Regions from separate parts of the Streptomyces sp. NPDC055632 genome, predicted to be linked through region 3. Evidence: riboswitches for the same ligand, from Rfam matches in the RefSeq annotation. Region 3 holds a riboswitch; each other region holds the start of a gene.
What was found. Region 3 has a riboswitch for cobalamin ahead of ACWGSR_RS27100 (ribonucleoside-diphosphate reductase subunit alpha). Riboswitches for the same ligand answer to the same signal wherever they lie in the genome.

Region 1: linked by a shared signal. The riboswitch ahead of cobN (cobaltochelatase subunit CobN) and the one ahead of ACWGSR_RS27100 (ribonucleoside-diphosphate reductase subunit alpha) in region 3 are both predicted to bind cobalamin.
Region 2: linked by a shared signal. The riboswitch ahead of ACWGSR_RS00115 (CoA-acylating methylmalonate-semialdehyde dehydrogenase) and the one ahead of ACWGSR_RS27100 (ribonucleoside-diphosphate reductase subunit alpha) in region 3 are both predicted to bind cobalamin.

Annotation. Positions count from the first base shown of each region.
Region 1 covers NZ_JBSHHY010000002.1:373,049-378,545, reverse strand. The annotation lists gene cobN (cobaltochelatase subunit CobN) at 1-3,206, opposite strand, end outside; cobalamin riboswitch at 3,246-3,383, opposite strand; gene ACWGSR_RS04285 (cobalamin biosynthesis protein CobG) at 3,642-4,877, shown strand; gene ACWGSR_RS04280 (precorrin-8X methylmutase) at 4,874-5,497, shown strand, end outside.
Region 2 covers NZ_JBSHHY010000001.1:20,099-25,595, reverse strand. The annotation lists gene ACWGSR_RS00125 (enoyl-CoA hydratase/isomerase family protein) at 1-152, opposite strand, end outside; gene ACWGSR_RS00120 (acyl-CoA dehydrogenase family protein) at 149-1,285, opposite strand; gene ACWGSR_RS00115 (CoA-acylating methylmalonate-semialdehyde dehydrogenase) at 1,303-2,802, opposite strand; cobalamin riboswitch at 3,014-3,184, opposite strand; gene ACWGSR_RS00110 (hypothetical protein) at 3,275-3,547, opposite strand; gene ACWGSR_RS00105 (helix-turn-helix domain-containing protein) at 3,790-4,374, opposite strand; gene ACWGSR_RS00100 (EamA family transporter) at 4,525-5,361, shown strand; gene ACWGSR_RS00095 (B3/B4 domain-containing protein) at 5,418-5,497, shown strand, end outside.
Region 3 covers NZ_JBSHHY010000025.1:54,841-60,337, forward strand. The annotation lists gene ACWGSR_RS27095 (ribonucleotide-diphosphate reductase subunit beta) at 1-530, opposite strand, end outside; gene ACWGSR_RS27100 (ribonucleoside-diphosphate reductase subunit alpha) at 530-2,905, opposite strand; cobalamin riboswitch at 3,036-3,158, opposite strand; gene ACWGSR_RS27105 (GNAT family N-acetyltransferase) at 3,225-3,734, opposite strand; gene mctP (monocarboxylate uptake permease MctP) at 3,816-5,423, opposite strand; gene ACWGSR_RS27115 (DUF3311 domain-containing protein) at 5,420-5,497, opposite strand, start outside.

The DNA.
Region 1 (5,497 bases), on a different contig from region 3:
GTCGAGTCGCCGATGTACGCCTCGGGGGCCGTGCCCTTGAGCGCGCGCACGGTCGCCACCATGCCGCCGTGGTACTGGAAGTAGTCGTCCGAGTCCGCGATGTCGTGCTCGCGCGTGTCCGTGTTCTTCGCGGCCACCGCGATCCGCTTGTACGCGGTCTCCATCTCGGCCCGCGCCGGGCGCCCTTCGAGCCCGCGCCCGTACGCGTAACCGCCCCACACCGTGTACACCTCGGCGAGGTCGGCGTCCGTGCGCCAGTCGCGGGAGTCGATCAGCTGGAGGATGCCCGCGCCGTACGTTCCCGGCCGGGAGCCGAAGATGCGGGTGGTGGCGCGCCGCTCGTCGCCGTGCTCGGCCAGGTCGGCCTGCGCGTGCGCCCGTACGTGGTTGTCCGAGGCGGACTCGTCCTCCAGCCCGGCCACCAGGCGTACGGCGTCGTCCAGGAGGCCGATGACGTGCGGGAACGCGTCGCGGAAGAAGCCCGAGATGCGCAGGGTGACGTCGATGCGCGGACGGCCCAGCTCCGCGAGCGGGATCGGCTCCAGGCCGTTCACGCGGCGCGAGGCCTCGTCCCACAGAGGGCGGACGCCGAGCAGGGCGAGGGCCTCGGCGACGTCGTCGCCGGCGGTGCGCATCGCGCTCGTGCCCCACAGGGAGAGGCCCACGGAGGTCGGCCACTCGCCGTTGTCGGTGCGGTAGCGCTCCAGGAGGGAGTCCGCGAGCGCCTGGCCGGTCTCCCAGGCGAGGCGGGAGGGGACGGCCTTCGGGTCGACGGAGTAGAAGTTGCGGCCGGTCGGCAGGACGTTGACCAGACCGCGCAGCGGGGAGCCGGACGGACCGGCCGGCACGAAGCCGCCGTTGAGCGCGTGCACGGCGTGCGCCAGCTCGTCGGTGGTGGCGGCCAGACGCGGCACGACCTGTTCGGCGGCGAACCGCAGCACGGCCCGGACGTCGGGGCCGTGGTCGGCCGCGACCGACTCGACCGCGTCCACCGCCCAGTCCGCCGCCTCCATCGCCTCGACGAGCTCGCGCGCCTTCGCCTCCGCCTCGTCGGCGGTGGTGCGGGTCGCGGCCGACTCGTCCAGGCCCAGGGCCTCGCGCAGACCGGGCAGCGCCTGCGTGCCGCCCCAGATCTGGCGGGCGCGCAGGATGGAGAGGACCAGGTTGACCCGGGCCTCGCCGGCCGGGGCGCCGCCGAGGACGTGCAGGCCGTCGCGGATCTGGGCGTCCTTGACCTCGCACAGCCAGCCGTCGACGTGGAGCAGGAAGTCGTCGAAGCCGTCGTCCTCCGGGCGCTCCTCCAGACCGAGGTCGTGGTCGAGCTTGGCGGCCTGGATCAGGGTCCAGATCTGGGCGCGGATCGCGGGCAGCTTCGCCGGGTCCATGGAGGAGATCTGCGCGTACTCGTCGAGGAGCTGCTCCAGGCGCGCGATGTCGCCGTACGAGTCGGCGCGGGCCATCGGCGGCACCAGGTGGTCGACCAGGGTGGCGTGCACGCGCCGCTTGGCCTGGGTGCCCTCGCCCGGGTCGTTGACCAGGAACGGGTAGACCAGCGGCAGGTCGCCGAGGGCCGCGTCCGGGCCGCAGGCGGCGGACAGGCCGGCGTTCTTGCCGGGCAGCCACTCCAGGTTGCCGTGCTTGCCCAGGTGGACCATGGCGTCGGCGCCGAAGCCGCCGTCCTCGGCGCGGGCCGCGATCCAGCGGTAGGCGGCCAGGTAGTGGTGGGACGGCGGGAGGTCGGGGTCGTGGTAGATCGCGATCGGGTTCTCGCCGAAGCCGCGCGGCGGCTGGATGAGGACGAGGAGGTTCCCGCGCCGCAGGGCGGCGAGCACGATGTCGCCCTCCGGGTTCCGCGACCGGTCGAGGAACATCTCGCCGGGCGCCGGGCCCCAGTGCTCCTCGACGTGGGTGCGCAGCTCCTCGGGGAGGGTCGCGTACCAGCGCTTGTAGTCGGCGGCCGGGATCCGGACCGGGTTCTTGGCCAACTGCTCCTCGGTCAGCCAGTCCTGGTCGTGGCCGCCGGCCTCGATGAGGGCGTAGATCAGCTCGTCGCCGTCGCCCGAGACCAGGCCGGGGAGGTCCTCGGCGGGCCCGAAGTCGTAGCCCTCCTCGATCAGCCGGCGAAGGAGGGAGACGGCGGAGGCCGGGGTGTCGAGACCGACGGCGTTGCCGATGCGGGAGTGCTTGGTGGGGTACGCGGAGAGGACGAGCGCGAGCCTCTTCTCGGCATTCGGGATGTGCCGGAGGCGGGCGTGCCGCACGGCGATCCCGGCGACGCGGGCCGCGCGCTCGGTGTCCGCCACGTACGCGGGCAGGCCGTCCTCATCGATCTCCTTGAAGGAGAACGGGACGGTGATCAGGCGCCCGTCGAACTCGGGGACGGCGACCTGGCTGGCGGCGTCCAGCGGGGAGAGGCCCTCGTCGTTCTCCTCCCACGCGGACCGCGAGCCGGTCAGGCAGAGGGCCTGGAGGATCGGCACGTCGAGCGAGGCGAGCGCCCCCGCGTCCCAGGCCTCCTCGTCGCCGCCGGCCTGCGCCTCGGCGGGCTTGGTGCCGCCCGCCGCGAGGACGGTGGTGACGATCGCGTCGGCGGTGCGGAGGGTGTCGAGCAGCTCCGTCTCGGGGGCGCGCAGGGAGGCCACGTACAGCGGGAGGGCCCGCGCGCCGGCGTCCTCGATCGCCTCGCACAGGGCGCCGACGAAGGCGGTGTTGCCGCTCATGTGGTGGGCGCGGTAGTAGAGCACGGCGATCGTCGGGCCCTCGGTGGCCTTCGGGGTGCGCTCCAGCGGGCCCCAGGTCGGGGCGGCGGCCGGGGCCTCGAAACCGTGGCCGGTGAGCAGGACGGTGTCGGAGAGGAAGCGGGCGAGCTGCTCCAGGTTGGCGGGGCCGCCGTGCGCCAGGTAGGCGTGCGCCTCGGTGGCGACGCCGACGGGCACGGTGGACGCCTCCATGAGCTGCGCGTCGGGCGCCTGCTCACCGCTGAGCACGACGACCGGCTTCCCGGCGGCGCGGATCGCGTCGAGCCCGTCCTGCCAGGAACGGAGCCCGCCGAGGAGCCGGACGACGACGAGTTCGGCGCCGTCGAGGAGCCCGTCGAGATCGGCGAGCGGGAGCCGGGCGGGGTTGGCGAACCGATACTCCACCGGTCCGCCGGCCGCGCGGGCGCTGAGCAGGTCGGTGTCGGAGTGCGACAGCAGCAGAAGCATGGCGAGCGCAGGCCTTCCTCGGGGTTGTCCGCGCCCCGGGTGGTCGTGTGGACGGCAGGAGTTCCTGACTCACCGGCCCGAGAACACCGGGCCGGCTCACAGTGGCGGGACCGCGCCGGAATCTCACCGGGCTTCCTCCCCGGGGTCCTGGGACCCCATGCCGCTTGCATCCTAGATCGTGAGCTCCGGACGCCGGAGGGAGCGGGAGGGTCGGGCGGATCACACCGGCACCGGGCCGGGACCGGGCCGGAGCGTGCCGGGCCGGCCCGCGCCTGTCCGACGCGCGGAAAGCCGGCCCTCGCGCCCCCGCCGACTCCCGGAAAGCCGGCCCCCCGCCCCCACCTCCCCACTCGTGGGAAGCCGGTCCTCGCGCCCCCGCCCGGGCGCCCCGAGTCAGGCTGGTCACACCCCGTCGACCGCCGGTTTCCCGTGGGTATGCTCGCCGCCATGCCGCCCGTCCCGCCCCCGACGCCCGCCCCCGGCGCACCCCGTGTGCGGGAGCGCGGCGACGCCTGCCCCGGGGCGCTGCGGCTGCACTCCGCCGACGACGGACACCTGGCCCGACTGCGGCTGCCCGCAGGAAGGTTGACGGCGCGTCAGGTGGAGGTCCTGGCGGACGCCGCCGAGGCCCTGGGGGACGGGCGGATCAGCGTCACCTCGCGCGGGAACGCCGAGCTGCGCGGCTTGGCGGACGGCTGCGGGGCGGAGCTCGCGGCGCTCCTGGCGGAGGCGGGCCTGCTGCCCTCGCCCACCCACGAGCGCGTCCGCAACATCGTGGCCTCCCCGGCCGCGGGCCTCGACGGACTCGGCGCCGCCGACGTGCAGTTGTGGGCCCGCGAGCTGGACGAACGGCTCTGCGCCGCGCCCTGGGCCGCCGCGCTCTCGGGCCGTTTCCTCTTCGTCCTGGACGACGGCCGCGGCGACGTCACCGGCCTCGGCGGGGATGTGACCTTGGTCGCAGTGGACCCCCGCACCGCGCTCCTGCACCTGGGCGGCCGGGCCGTGCGCGTCGCCGCCGACGACGCGCCCCGCGCCGCCCTCGCCGCCGCCCGCGCCTTCCTCTCCGCCGCCCGCGCGGCCGGCACCGGCGCCTGGCGCGTACGGGAGCTGCCGGAGGGCCACGGGGCCGGCGTACCGGAAGCACTCGCGGCGGCCGGGACAGCGGCGGAAGAGGTGCCCGAGCCGGTCCTGCCGCAGGGGCCGCCGCCCGTCCCCGGCCCCCTCGGCCCCGCCTCCCTCCACGTGCTCGCCCCTCTCGGCCGCCTCACCGCCGCCCAGCTGCGGGCCCTGCTGCCCGCCGACGAGGTGCGGCTCACGCCCTGGCGCGGAGCCGTCGTCGTCGGCGCCGGGCCCGACCGGACGCCCGCGCTCGACGCGGCCGGACTGATCACCCGGCCCGACTCCCCCTGGATCGGCGTCAGCGCCTGCACCGGGCGGCCCGGCTGCGCCAAGTCCCTCGCGGACGTCCGGGCGGACGCGGTCCCCGGCCGTCCCGGCCTGCCCGTCCACTACTCCGGGTGCGAGCGCCGCTGCGGACACCCGCACGGCGACTGGATCGACGTCCTCGCCGCCCCCGGCGGCGGCTACCTGGTCGACGGCGCCCCCGTCCCCCGTACCGAACTGGCCCCCGCGGTCACCACGGCCCGTACCGCGCCCCGCACAACGAGATGAGCGAGAACAGGATGTTCGACTACGAGAAGGACGGCACGGAGATCTACCGCCGCTCCTTTGCCACGATCCGCGCCGAGGCGGACCTCACGGGCCTGCCCGCCGACGTCGCCCAGGTGGCGGTCCGGATGATCCACGCCTGCGGCATGACGGACCTCGTCCAGGACATCGCGTACTCGCCGGGCGTCGTCGCGAGCGCCCGCGCCGCGCTGCGGGCCGGCGCGCCGATCCTCTGCGACGCGCGGATGGTCGCCAGCGGCGTCACCCGCAAGCGGCTGCCCGCCGACAACGAGGTGCTCTGCACGCTCTCCGACCCGGCCGTGCCCGCCCTGGCCGCCGAGCTCGGCACCACCCGCTCCGCCGCCGCCCTCGAACTCTGGCGGGACCGCCTCGAAGGCTCCGTCGTCGCCATCGGCAACGCGCCCACCGCCCTCTTCCACCTCCTGGAGATGGTCGCGAAGGGGGCGGGGCGGCCCGCCGCCGTCCTCGGCATACCGGTCGGCTTCATCGGCGCCGCCGAGTCCAAGGACGCCCTCGCCGCCAACACCCTCGGCCTCGACCACCTCGTCGTCCGGGGCCGGCGCGGCGGCAGCGCCATGACGGCCGCCGCGATCAACGCCCTC
Region 2 (5,497 bases), on a different contig from region 3:
TCGTGCTCCCACGCGGTCAGGGCCTCGTCGATACGGAGGACCATCGCGTGGGTGAGCGCGTTGAGCGCCTTCGGACGGTTCAGGGTGAGGTACCCGGCCCGCCCCTCGATCCGGACGAGGACGTCCCCGGAATCGTGCTCTCCGGCGCTCACCGCAGCGCCTCCGTGAGCCCCCGGGCGACGATGACCTGCATGATCTCGTTCGTTCCTTCCAGGATCCGGTGCACCCGCAGATCGCGGACGATCTTCTCGATGCCGTACTCGTTCAGATAGCCGTAGCCGCCGTGGAGCTGGAGCGCCCGGTCGGCGACCGCGTACCCGGTGTCGGTGGCGAACCGCTTGGCCATCGCGCACAACCGCGGGGCCTGCGGGTCGCTCCGGTCCAGGGCGTCCGCCGCCTGCCGCACCAGCGCGCGGGCGGCGGCCAGTTCGGTGGCCATGTCCGCGAGCCGGAACTGCAGCGCCTGCGCGTCGAGGAGCCGGGCCCCGAAGGCCTCCCGGTCCGCGAGGTGCGCCAGGCTGCGGTCCAGGGCGCTCTGCGCGCCGCCGAGCGAGCAGGCGGCGATGCCGAGCCGGCCGCCGTTGAGCCCGTTCATGGCGATGCGGAAGCCCTCGCCCTCGGCGCCGAGGCGCCGGGCGGCGGGGATCCGCACCCCGTCGAGGACGACCTGCCGGGTGGGCTGCGCGTTCCAGCCCATCTTCCGCTCGTTCGCGCCGAAGGAGACGCCCGGGTCGTCGCGCTCGACGACGAAGGCGGTGATCCCGCCGGGGCCCTCGGCGCCCGTACGGGCCATGACGACGTACACGTCGGAGGCGCCCGCCCCGGAGACGAACTGCTTCACCCCCGTCAGGACGTAGTCGTCGCCGACCCGTTCGGCCCGGGTGCGCAGGGCGGCGGCGTCGGACCCGGCCCCGGGCTCGGTCAGGCAGTAGCTGCCGAGCCGGTGCGCCGAGCACAGGTCGGGGAGCCAGCGCCCGCGCTGGGCGTCGTCGCCGTACCGGTCGATCATCCAGGCGACCATGTTGTGGATGGAGAGGTATCCGGCGATGGAGGGGCAGCCGGTGGCCAGGGCCTCGAAGACGAGGACGCCGTCGACCCGGCCGAGACCGGAACCGCCGTGCTCCTCGCGGACGTAGACGCCGCCGAGGCCGAGCCCCGCGGCCCTGCGCAGGACGTCGACCGGGAAGTGCTTGTCCCGGTCCCAGGCGACCGCGTGCGGGCCGAGCTGCTCCTGCGCGAAGTCGAGGGTGACCTCCGCCAGGGCGAGCTGGTCCTTCGTGAGCATGCTGGTGGACACTCCGTTCACCCCATCGTCGGCATGGTGAAGCTCGCGCCCTCCTTGACCCCGGAGGGCCAGCGCGAGGTGACGGTCTTGGTGCGGGTGTAGAAGCGGATCGAGTCGGGCCCGTGCTGGTTCAGGTCGCCGAACCCGGACGCCTTCCAGCCCCCGAAGGTGTGGTACGCCACCGGGACCGGGATCGGGACGTTGACGCCGACCATGCCGGTGTCGACCCGGCGCGCGAACTCGCGGGCGGTGTCGCCGTCCCGGGTGAAGACGGCGACGCCGTTCCCGTACGCGTGCTCGCTGGGCAGCCGCAGTGCCTCCTCGAAGTCGGCGGCGCGCACGACGCACAGCACCGGGCCGAAGATCTCCTCCCGGTGGATCCGCATCTCCGGGGTGACCCGGTCGAAGAGGGAGGCCCCTGCGAAGAAGCCGTCCTCGTGGCCGGGCAGGGTGAAGCCGCGCCCGTCGACGACGAGTTCGGCGCCCTCCTCCACGCCGATGTCGACGTAGCGGGTGACCCGTTCCAGGGCGTCCCGGCTCACCAGCGGCCCGAAGTCGGCCTCCGGGTCGTCGGAGCGGCCGATCCGGAGGGCGGCGACGCGCTCCTTCAGCGCGGCCACCAGCCGGTCGGCGGTCTCCTCGCCGACGGGCACGGCGACGGAGATCGCCATGCAGCGCTCGCCCGCCGAGCCGTAACCGGCCCCCACCAGGGCGTCGACGGCCTGGTCGAGATCCGCGTCGGGCATCACGATCATGTGGTTCTTGGCGCCGCCGAAGCACTGGGCGCGCTTGCCGTGGGCGGCGGCCGTCGCGTAGATGTGCGCGGCGATCGGGGTGGAGCCGACGAAGCCGAGGGCCTGCACGCGGGGGTCTTCGAGGAGGGTGGTGACGGCCTCCTCGCCGCCGTTGACGACGTTGAGGACGCCGGCCGGGAGCCCCGCCTCCAGGAACAGCTCCGCGAGCCGGAGCGGTACGGAGGGGTCGCGTTCGGACGGCTTGAGGAGGAAGGCGTTGCCGCAGGCAAGCGCGGGCGCGGCCTGCCACAGCGGGATCATCGCGGGGAAGTTGAACGGGGTGATGCCGGCGACGACGCCGAGCGGGCTGCGCAGGGAGTGCACGTCGATGCCCGTTCCGGCGTTGTCGGTGAACTCCCCCTTGAGGAGATGGGGGATGCCGGCGGCGAACTCCACTACTTCGAGACCGCGTTGCAGATCGCCGTGGGCGTCCGCGACGGTCTTGCCGTGCTCGGCCGACAGCAGCCTCGCCAGCGCGTCGCGCTCGTCCTCGACGAGCTGGAGGAACCGCAGCAGGACGCGGGCGCGCCGCTGCGGGTTCCAGGCGCCCCACTCCCGCTGGGCGGCGACCGCGTCCGCGATCGCGTGCTCGGTGTCGGCGCGGCCCGCGAGCGGGACGCGGGCCTGGACGGTGCCGGTGTTGGGGTCGTACACGTCGCCGAAGAGGCCGGACGTGCCGGCGGTGTGCTTCCCGCCGATGAAATGGGTGAGTTCACGGACCATGGGTGCCTGCTCTCGTCAGGTCGGATCCGGGGACGGCACGGCGGACCGCCGGTCGCACCGGGTGGGTGCGCCGAGGGGGAACGCCGTGGGACAGGGCGGCGCGGGGCCGCCGAAGAGCTATGTGAACGCGGGGGTCGCCGCTCGCTCCGCCGGATCACCAGGGTCGTGGGTACGGACCGGTGCCATGCGTGTCTGCTCCATCCTCGTGGACAACACGGAACGCTCCGCGGCCGGTATCCTGACTCCCGGATCCCCGCGTGCCGCCCGTCTTCCCGACGGACCTCGTCAGTGACGTGTGGACGGCAGCACGCTCCCCGGTCACAGTGGCGGGACCGTGCCGGATTCACACCGGCTTCCCTGCACCGCGGACCTTGTGCCACGAACATATAGTTGGGCGTCCTAGTAAGTCCACCCCGAACTGCCGTGCCGTCCGGGGGAGTACGTCCCCGAGGCGCGTCCGGCGGGTCGGGCCCTAGGAAGCCCCGGCCGCGTTCCGGAGCCGCCGGGCGCGGATCTCGCGCACGGACAGGAGAACGGCCGCCGCGTTGAGGGGGAAGGCGATCGCGTCGGCGATCTCGCGGACGTCGACGGCGCGCAGGAGGCTCGCGGCCAGCGCGATCAGGAAGAGGCTCAGGGGGAGGAAGCGCCGCCACGCCGGAAGCTCCCGCATCCGTGCGACGGTCACGGTGCACAGGACGAGGGAGCCGAACAGGGCGACGGCCGAGAGGGCGATGAGGACGAGCATCGGGGCTTCTCCGGAAGGGACGGACGGAACGGGGGGCGAACGCCGTGGTGCACCGCCCGGCCCCCACGGACCGGACGCGCGCGGCCCCCGTCCCACCCTCCGAACGACCTGACCTGCGACGACGCTCTCGACCGAGGACAGCTTGACCCACCGGGCCTCTCACGTCATGGGTGCCACCACCCATCTTCGGGACCCGTGCGGCCCCGGAGCGTCCGACGGGTGCCCGTCGGTCCGTCGCTCCCTCAGTACGTGGAAGCCGGGCCCGGGGGCAGGTGGACCGTCATGATCAGGCGGCAGGTGTCGGTGCCGGCGCCGCGGTAGGTGTGGGTGGTATCGCCGTCGAAGGCGGCTGTCTGGCCGGTGCCCACGGAGTGCTCGACGCCGTCGACGACCAGGGTCATCCGGCCCGAGGTGACGCTGACGGTCTCGACGACCCCGGCCCGGTGGGGGTGGCTGGGGTACTCCTCGCCCGGTTCCAGCCTCCAGCGCCAGACCTCGACCGGCGCCGGGCCCGAGGTCGTCAGCATGAGGCGGGCCTCGCCGCCCTCCTCGCCGGTCCACAGCGGTGCGACGCCGGCGGCGTCCACCACGCGGACCCGGCCCTCCGTCGGGCCCTCCATCAGGGCGGACACCGAGACCCCGAGGGTGTCGGCCAGCCGGACCAGGGTGGCGAAGTTGGGGTTGCCCTGGGCCTTCTCCAGGCCCACCAGGGCACCCTTGCTGACCTTGGCGCGCCGTCCGAGCTCGTCGAGGGACAGGCCCGCGCGGACGCGGGCCGTCCTGACGTTGTGCGCGAGCGTCCGCAGGGCCGCCTCTGTCTCGGCCAATTCGATCACCCTTCCCGTTCTCCGCCCGACCCCCGCCCGGTTCTCGCGAGCGGATCACTGGAATGTACCGCCCGGTCGATCGGTTGACGCATGTCGGTCGGTCTGTTGTACGGTTCGGTCGTTCCATTGAGAAAACTAGGGATGTCATCCGTGATCGCTCTGCTGCTGGCCCTGGGCAGCTCCCTCGCCTACGGCTGCGCCGACTTCCTCGGCGGCCTGGGAGCCCGCAAGGCCCACGTCCTGCGCACCGTGATGGTCGCCGCCCCCGCCTCCCTCGCGGTCGAGCTGCTGCTGTGGCCGTTCCTCGGCACCTCGTTCAGCCCCGGCGCCCTCGCCTGGGGAGCCGCGTCCGGCGTCGCCTCGGCCGCCGCGTTCGCCCTGCTCTACCGGACCCTGGCCATCGGCCCGATGAGCGTCCTGTCGCCCGTGACCGCCCTGGTGTCCGCCGTGCTTCCCGTCGGCGTCGGGCTCCTCCAGGGCGAGCACCTGGGCGCCGCCGGTCTCCTCGGCCTGCCGCTCGCGCTGGCGGCGGTGGTGCTCGTCAGCGCCGGGCACGGCGCCGGAGCCGTCCGCCCCTCCCGTACGGCCCTGCTGCTCGCCCTCGGCGCGGGCGCCGCCATCGCCCTCCAACTGGTCTTCCTCCACCAAGCGCCCTCCGACAGCGGAGTGGCCCCGCTGATCGTGGGCCGGGCGGTCTCCTCGGCCGTCACCCTGGTCGCCGCCGGGCTGATGTACCGCAGGCTGGGCCCCGAGAAGCCCGCGTACGCCGTCTCGGCCGCCGCCGGAGCGCTGGACTCCGTGGCGAACCTGCTCTTCCTGCTCGCCGTCCGCGGCGGTGACCTCGCCGTCGTCGCCGTGGTCACCGCCCTCTACCCGGCAGGCACGGTCCTGCTCGCCCGCGGCGTCCTCGCCGAGCGCATCCACCGGGCCCAGCTCGTCGGCCTCGGCACGGCCGCCGTCGCCGTCGGCCTCCTCGCCCTGGCCTGAGGGCCGGGACGTCCCGTACGAAGACCGCCTTCGCCCCCGCACGGAACGGAAATCCCATGACCGCCTTCCGCCTCGCCCCCGCCGTCGCCGAGGCCTTCCCCGGCACCCGCATCGCCCTGGTCACCGCCACCGGCCT
Region 3 (5,497 bases):
CACGCCGCGAAGCAGATCAGGTTCAGCAGGAAGCGGCGGCGGTCGGCGGCCGTCTCCAGGCGCTCGATCTTCTCGACCGAGTCCATCCACTTGAAGCAGAACTGCGCCTTCTCGCGGATGGAGGGGATCTCCTCGACCGCGTCGAACGCGGCGGCGCGGTCGTCCGGGTCGGGCAGGTAGGTGTCGAGCAGCGTCAGGTAGAACTGGACGTGCACGGCCTCCTCGAAGAGCTGCCGGCTCAGGTAGAGCCGCGCCTCGGGGGAGTTGATGTGCTTGTAGAGCGTCAGGACCAGGTTGTTCGAGACGATCGAGTCGCCCGTCGCGAAGAACGCGACCAGACGGCCGATCATGTGCTGCTCGGCCGGGGTCAGCTTGGCGAGGTCGGCGACGTCCGAGTGGAGGTCGACCTCCTCGACGGTCCAGGTGTTCTTGATCGCGTCCCGGTAGCGCTCGTAGAAGTCCGGGTAGCGCATGGGACGGAGGGTGAGTTCGAAGCCCGGGTCGAGCAGGTTCTTCTCGGTGGAGCTCATTACTGGCAGGCCTCGCAGGACTCGGGGTTTTCCAGGGAGCAGGCGACCGCGTCGGGGTCGGCGGCCTGCTGGACGGGAATGGGCGCGGCGGCGGCCGTCGACGCCTGGGCGGCGCGGGCGATCCGGGTGGCCGGGCGGGAGCGCAGGTAGTACGTCGTCTTGAGGCCCTGCTTCCAGGCGTACGCGTACATCGACGACAGCTTGCCGATGGTGGGCGTCTCCAGGAACAGGTTCAGCGACTGCGACTGGTCCAGGAACGGGGTGCGGGCGGCGGCCATGTCGATCAGGCCGCGCTGCGGGATCTCCCAGGCCGTGCGGTACAGCTCGCGCACCTCGGCCGGCACCCAGGTGAAGCCCTGCACCGAGCCGTTGGAGTCGCGCAGCGCCTCACGGGTCTGCGCGTCCCAGACGCCGAGCCTCTTCAGCTCGTCGACCAGGTACGAGTTGACCTGGAGGAACTCGCCCGACAGCGTCTCGCGCTTGAACAGGTTGGAGACCTGCGGCTCGATGCACTCGTACACGCCGGCGATCGAGGCGATCGTCGCGGTCGGCGCGATGGCGAGGAGGAGGCTGTTGCGCATGCCGACGGCGGCGATCCGCTCGCGCAGCGCGGTCCAGCGCTCCGGCCAGTTCAGCTCCACGTCGTAGTGGTCGGGGTGCAGCACGCCGCGGGCGGCGCGGGTCTTCTCCCAGGCCGGGAGCGGGCCGTTGCGCTCGGCCAGGTCGGCGGAGGCCTCGTACGCGGCGAGCATGATCCGCTCGGCGATCCGGGTGGAGAGCGCCCGCGCCTCGGGGGAGTCGAAGGGCAGCTTCAGCTGGAAGAAGACGTCCTGGAGGCCCATGGCGCCCAGGCCGACCGGACGCCAGCGGGAGTTGGAGCGGCCCGCCTGCTCGGTCGGGTAGAAGTTGATGTCGACGACCCGGTCGAGGAAGGTGACGGCCGTGCGGACGGTCGCGTCCAGGCGCTCCCAGTCGATGTCCGAACCGACCACGAACGCGCCGAGGTTGACCGAGCCCAGGTTGCAGACCGCGGTCTCGCCGTCGTCCGTGACCTCCAGGATCTCCGTGCAGAGGTTGGAGGAGTGGACGGTGTGGCCGGGCTCGGCGGTCTGGTTGGCCGTCCGGTTCGAGGCGTCCTTGAAGGTCATCCAGCCGTTGCCGGTCTGGGCCAGGGTCCGCATCATCCGGCCGTACAGGTCGCGGGCCGGCATCGTCTTGCGGGCCAGGCCGGCCGCCTCGGCCTTGCGGTAGGCGGCGTCGAACTCCTCGCCCCACAGGTCCACGAGCTCGGGCACGTCCGAGGGGGAGAACAGCGACCACTCGGCGTCGGCGTTCACGCGGCGCATGAACTCGTCCGGGATCCAGTGCGCCAGGTTCAGGTTGTGCGTGCGGCGCTGGTCCTCGCCCGTGTTGTCGCGGAGCTCCAGGAACTCCTCGATGTCCGCGTGCCAGGTCTCCAGGTAGACGGCGGCGGCGCCCTTGCGGCGGCCGCCCTGGTTCACGGCGGCGACGGAGGCGTCCAGGGTCTTCAGGAACGGCACGATGCCGTTGGAGTGCCCGTTGGTGCCCCGGATCAGCGAACCGCGGGCGCGGATGCGGGAGTACGAGAGGCCGATGCCGCCCGCGTGCTTCGAGAGGCGCGCGACCTGGTGGTAGCGGTCGTAGATGGAGTCCAGCTCGTCCTGCGGGGAGTCCAGGAGGTAGCAGGAGGACATCTGCGGGTGGCGGGTGCCGGAGTTGAAGAGCGTGGGGGAGGACGGCAGGTAGTCCAGCCGGCTCATCAGGCCGTACAGCGCGGCCACTTCGTCGAGCGCGCGGACGCCCTCGTCCTCGGCCAGACCGCAGGCGACGCGCAGCATGAAGTGCTGCGGGGTCTCGATCACCTTGCGGGTGATCGGGTGGCGCAGCAGGTAGCGCGAGTAGAGGGTGCGCAGGCCGAAGTAGCCGAAGCGGTCGTCGCCGGCGCGGTCGATCGTGGCGTCGAGGCGGTCGGCGTGCAGCGCGACGAACTCGGCGGTGCGGTCGGCGATCAGGCCCTCGCGGTGCCCGACGACGACCGAGGAGGAGAAGTCGACCGAGCCCTGGGAGGCCGCCTCGTCCGCGATGGTGATGGTGAGGAGCCGGGCGGCGAGCCGGGAGTACGCCGGGTCCTCGGCGATCAGGCCGGCGGCCGCCTCGGTGGCCAGCTCGCGCAGCTCCGCCTCGTCCGCGGCGGCGCTGCGGCCGCGGAGCGCGGCGGCGGCGACCTTGCCGGGGTCGGTGTCGGGGAGATCGGCGGTGAGGTCGGTCAGGGTCCGCAGCAGTACGGTCCCGGGACCGTCGCTCTCGACCGCGGAAGCCTCGGCCGAAGCCGGATCGGCGGGCGCGATGGTCACGTGGGGGCTCTCCCTCGCTCGGCTCGGGGCCTCGGCGGGGGCAGGCGGACGGGCGGGCGTCCAGGCATGACGCGCCGCGTCCACCGGCCCACTCCGCGAGGCCCGGACGTCTGTGGCACCCGGAACGGAAGGACCGGGCGCGCTGTCGGCAGGTGTTCGGACTCACTCCGGACGAAACCGCACGAAGTACACCGTTGCGGGACAGTTCCGGATTCGCGCCGGATTCCCCTGCGTCGACAGCGAGGACGAGCATACATGTGGGGGGCGCCGCTCGTGGCACCCCCCACATGTTGTGTCGCCCCCTGGACGGGACTTGGGGTCAGAACTCCAGGGAGTAGGTGCGCAGAGAGTGATCGGGGATGGGCTCCCAGTCCCGGTGCGGGGTGCGGACGAAGCCCGTCCGCTCGTAGATCCGGTGCGCGGAGACCATCGCGGCGTCCGTGGAGAGCACGATCCTGGCGCACCCCGGAAGGGCCCGCGCCCGGTCGACACAGGCCCGTACGAGCGCCTCGCCGACGCCCCGGCCGCGGGCCTCCCGGGCGACCGCGAGCATCCGGAACTCGGCCTCGCCGGCCACCGCGATGTCGGCCCACGGGGTGCCGCCCCGGGCGAAGGTCACCCCGCCGACGATCCGCCCCGCCGCGTCCCCGGTGTCCTCCGCGACGAGGACCTCGCTCTCGCGGGCCCGCCGCTCCGTGTCCCGCAGCACGGCCAGATAGGAGTCCTCGGCCCCGTACTTCAGCAGTCCGTCGTCCAGATAGGTGCGTCCGGTCAGTTCGCCGAGCACCTCGTACTCCTCGGGCCGTACCGCCCTGATCGTGAAGTCCATGGGGGAAGTGTGCACGCCGGGGACGCGACGGGGCCCGGGGCCTCCTGGCGGAGGTCCCGGGCCCTTTCGGCGCGACCGGTGTCAGTGGGTGGGCGCGGTGGCCTTCTCCATCTCGGTCTGCACGCCGGGGTCGCCGGCGTCGGCGGTGTAGTCCGACGGGGAGGTCTCGTCGATGCCCTCGGGGGCCTTGAGGGCCTTGAGGACGAAGGTGAGGACCACGGTGACCACGACGTTGAGGACGAAGGCGGTGAGGCCGATGTAGCCGATCTCGCCGATGCCCGGGATCTCGGCGGAGGAGCCGCCGAAGTGCTTCTGCTTCGGAGTGGACACGTTGTAGGCGGCGATAGTGCCGTACAGCATGCCGACAGCCCACCCTGCGAGCAGGGCCCAGCGGTGGAACCAGCGGGTGAAGAGCCCTCCTACCAGGGCGGGGAAGGTCTGGAGGATCCAGATGCCGCCGAGGAGCTGGAAGTTGATCGCGACCGTCTTGTCCATGGTGAGGACGAACACGAGGGCGCCGACCTTGACCAGAAGCGAGACGATCTTGGAGACCTTGGTCTCCTGGGCCGGGGTCGCGTCCGGCTTGATGAAGTCCTTGTAGATGTTCCTGGTGAAGAGGTTGGCGGCGGCGATCGACATGATCGCGGCCGGGACGAGCGCGCCGATGCCGATCGCGGCGAACGCGACGCCCGCGAACCAGTCCGGGAACATGGTCTCGAAGAGCTGCGGAATGGCGAGCTGGCCGTTCTCGACCTTGATCCCTGCGGCGATCGCCATGAAGCCCAGCAGTGCCAGCAGACCCAGCATCAGCGAGTACAGCGGCAGGATCGTGGTGTTGCGGCGGATGACCTCGCGGCTCCGGGACGACAGCGTCGCCGTGATGGAGTGCGGGTACATGAAGAGCGCGAGCGCGGAGCCGAGCGCGAGCGTCGCGTACGTCCACTGGCCGGCCTCGCCGGGGACGAGTCCACCGACCTTGTTGGTGGTGAACTTCTCGCCCGCCTGGGCGAAGATCTCGTCGAAGCCGCCCAGCTTGATCGGGATGTAGATGATCGCCACCGCGATGACGATGTAGATCAGGGTGTCCTTGACGAAGGCGATGAGCGCGGGGGCGCGCAGGCCGGAGGAGTAGGTGTAGGCCGCGAGGACGCCGAAGGCGATGAGCAGCGGCAGGTCCTTGATGAACCAGTGGGTGTTCTCGCCGCCGCCGACGCCCATCACGTCCAGGACGGCCTGGATGCCGACGAGCTGGAGCGCGATGTACGGCATGGTGGCGAGGATGCCGGTGACCGCCACCGCCAGCGACAGGCCCTTGGAGCCGAAGCGGCCCCGGACGAAGTCGGAGGTGGTCACGTACCCGTGCTTGTGCGAGACCGACCACAGGCGCGGCAGGAAGGTGAAGATCAGCGGGTAGACCAGGATCGTGTACGGCACGGCGAAGAAGCCGGCCGCGCCCGCCGCGTAGATGGCCGCCGGGACGGCGACGAAGGTGTACGCGGTGTAGAGGTCGCCGCCGAGCAGGAACCAGGTCACCCAGGTGCCGAAGGACCGGCCGCCGAGGCCCCACTCGTCGAGGCTGTGCTCGTTCTCGGCCCTGCGCCAGCGCGAGGCCAGGAAGCCCATGACCGTGACGGCCAGGAAGAAGAAGATGAAGACGGCGAGCGCCACGCCGTTCACGCCGTCCTTCATCGCGCGTCACCCCCCTCGCGGGACCGCTGGTCCCGCTGCCACAGCTTGTAGGCGATCATGGTGAGCAGGGTGGA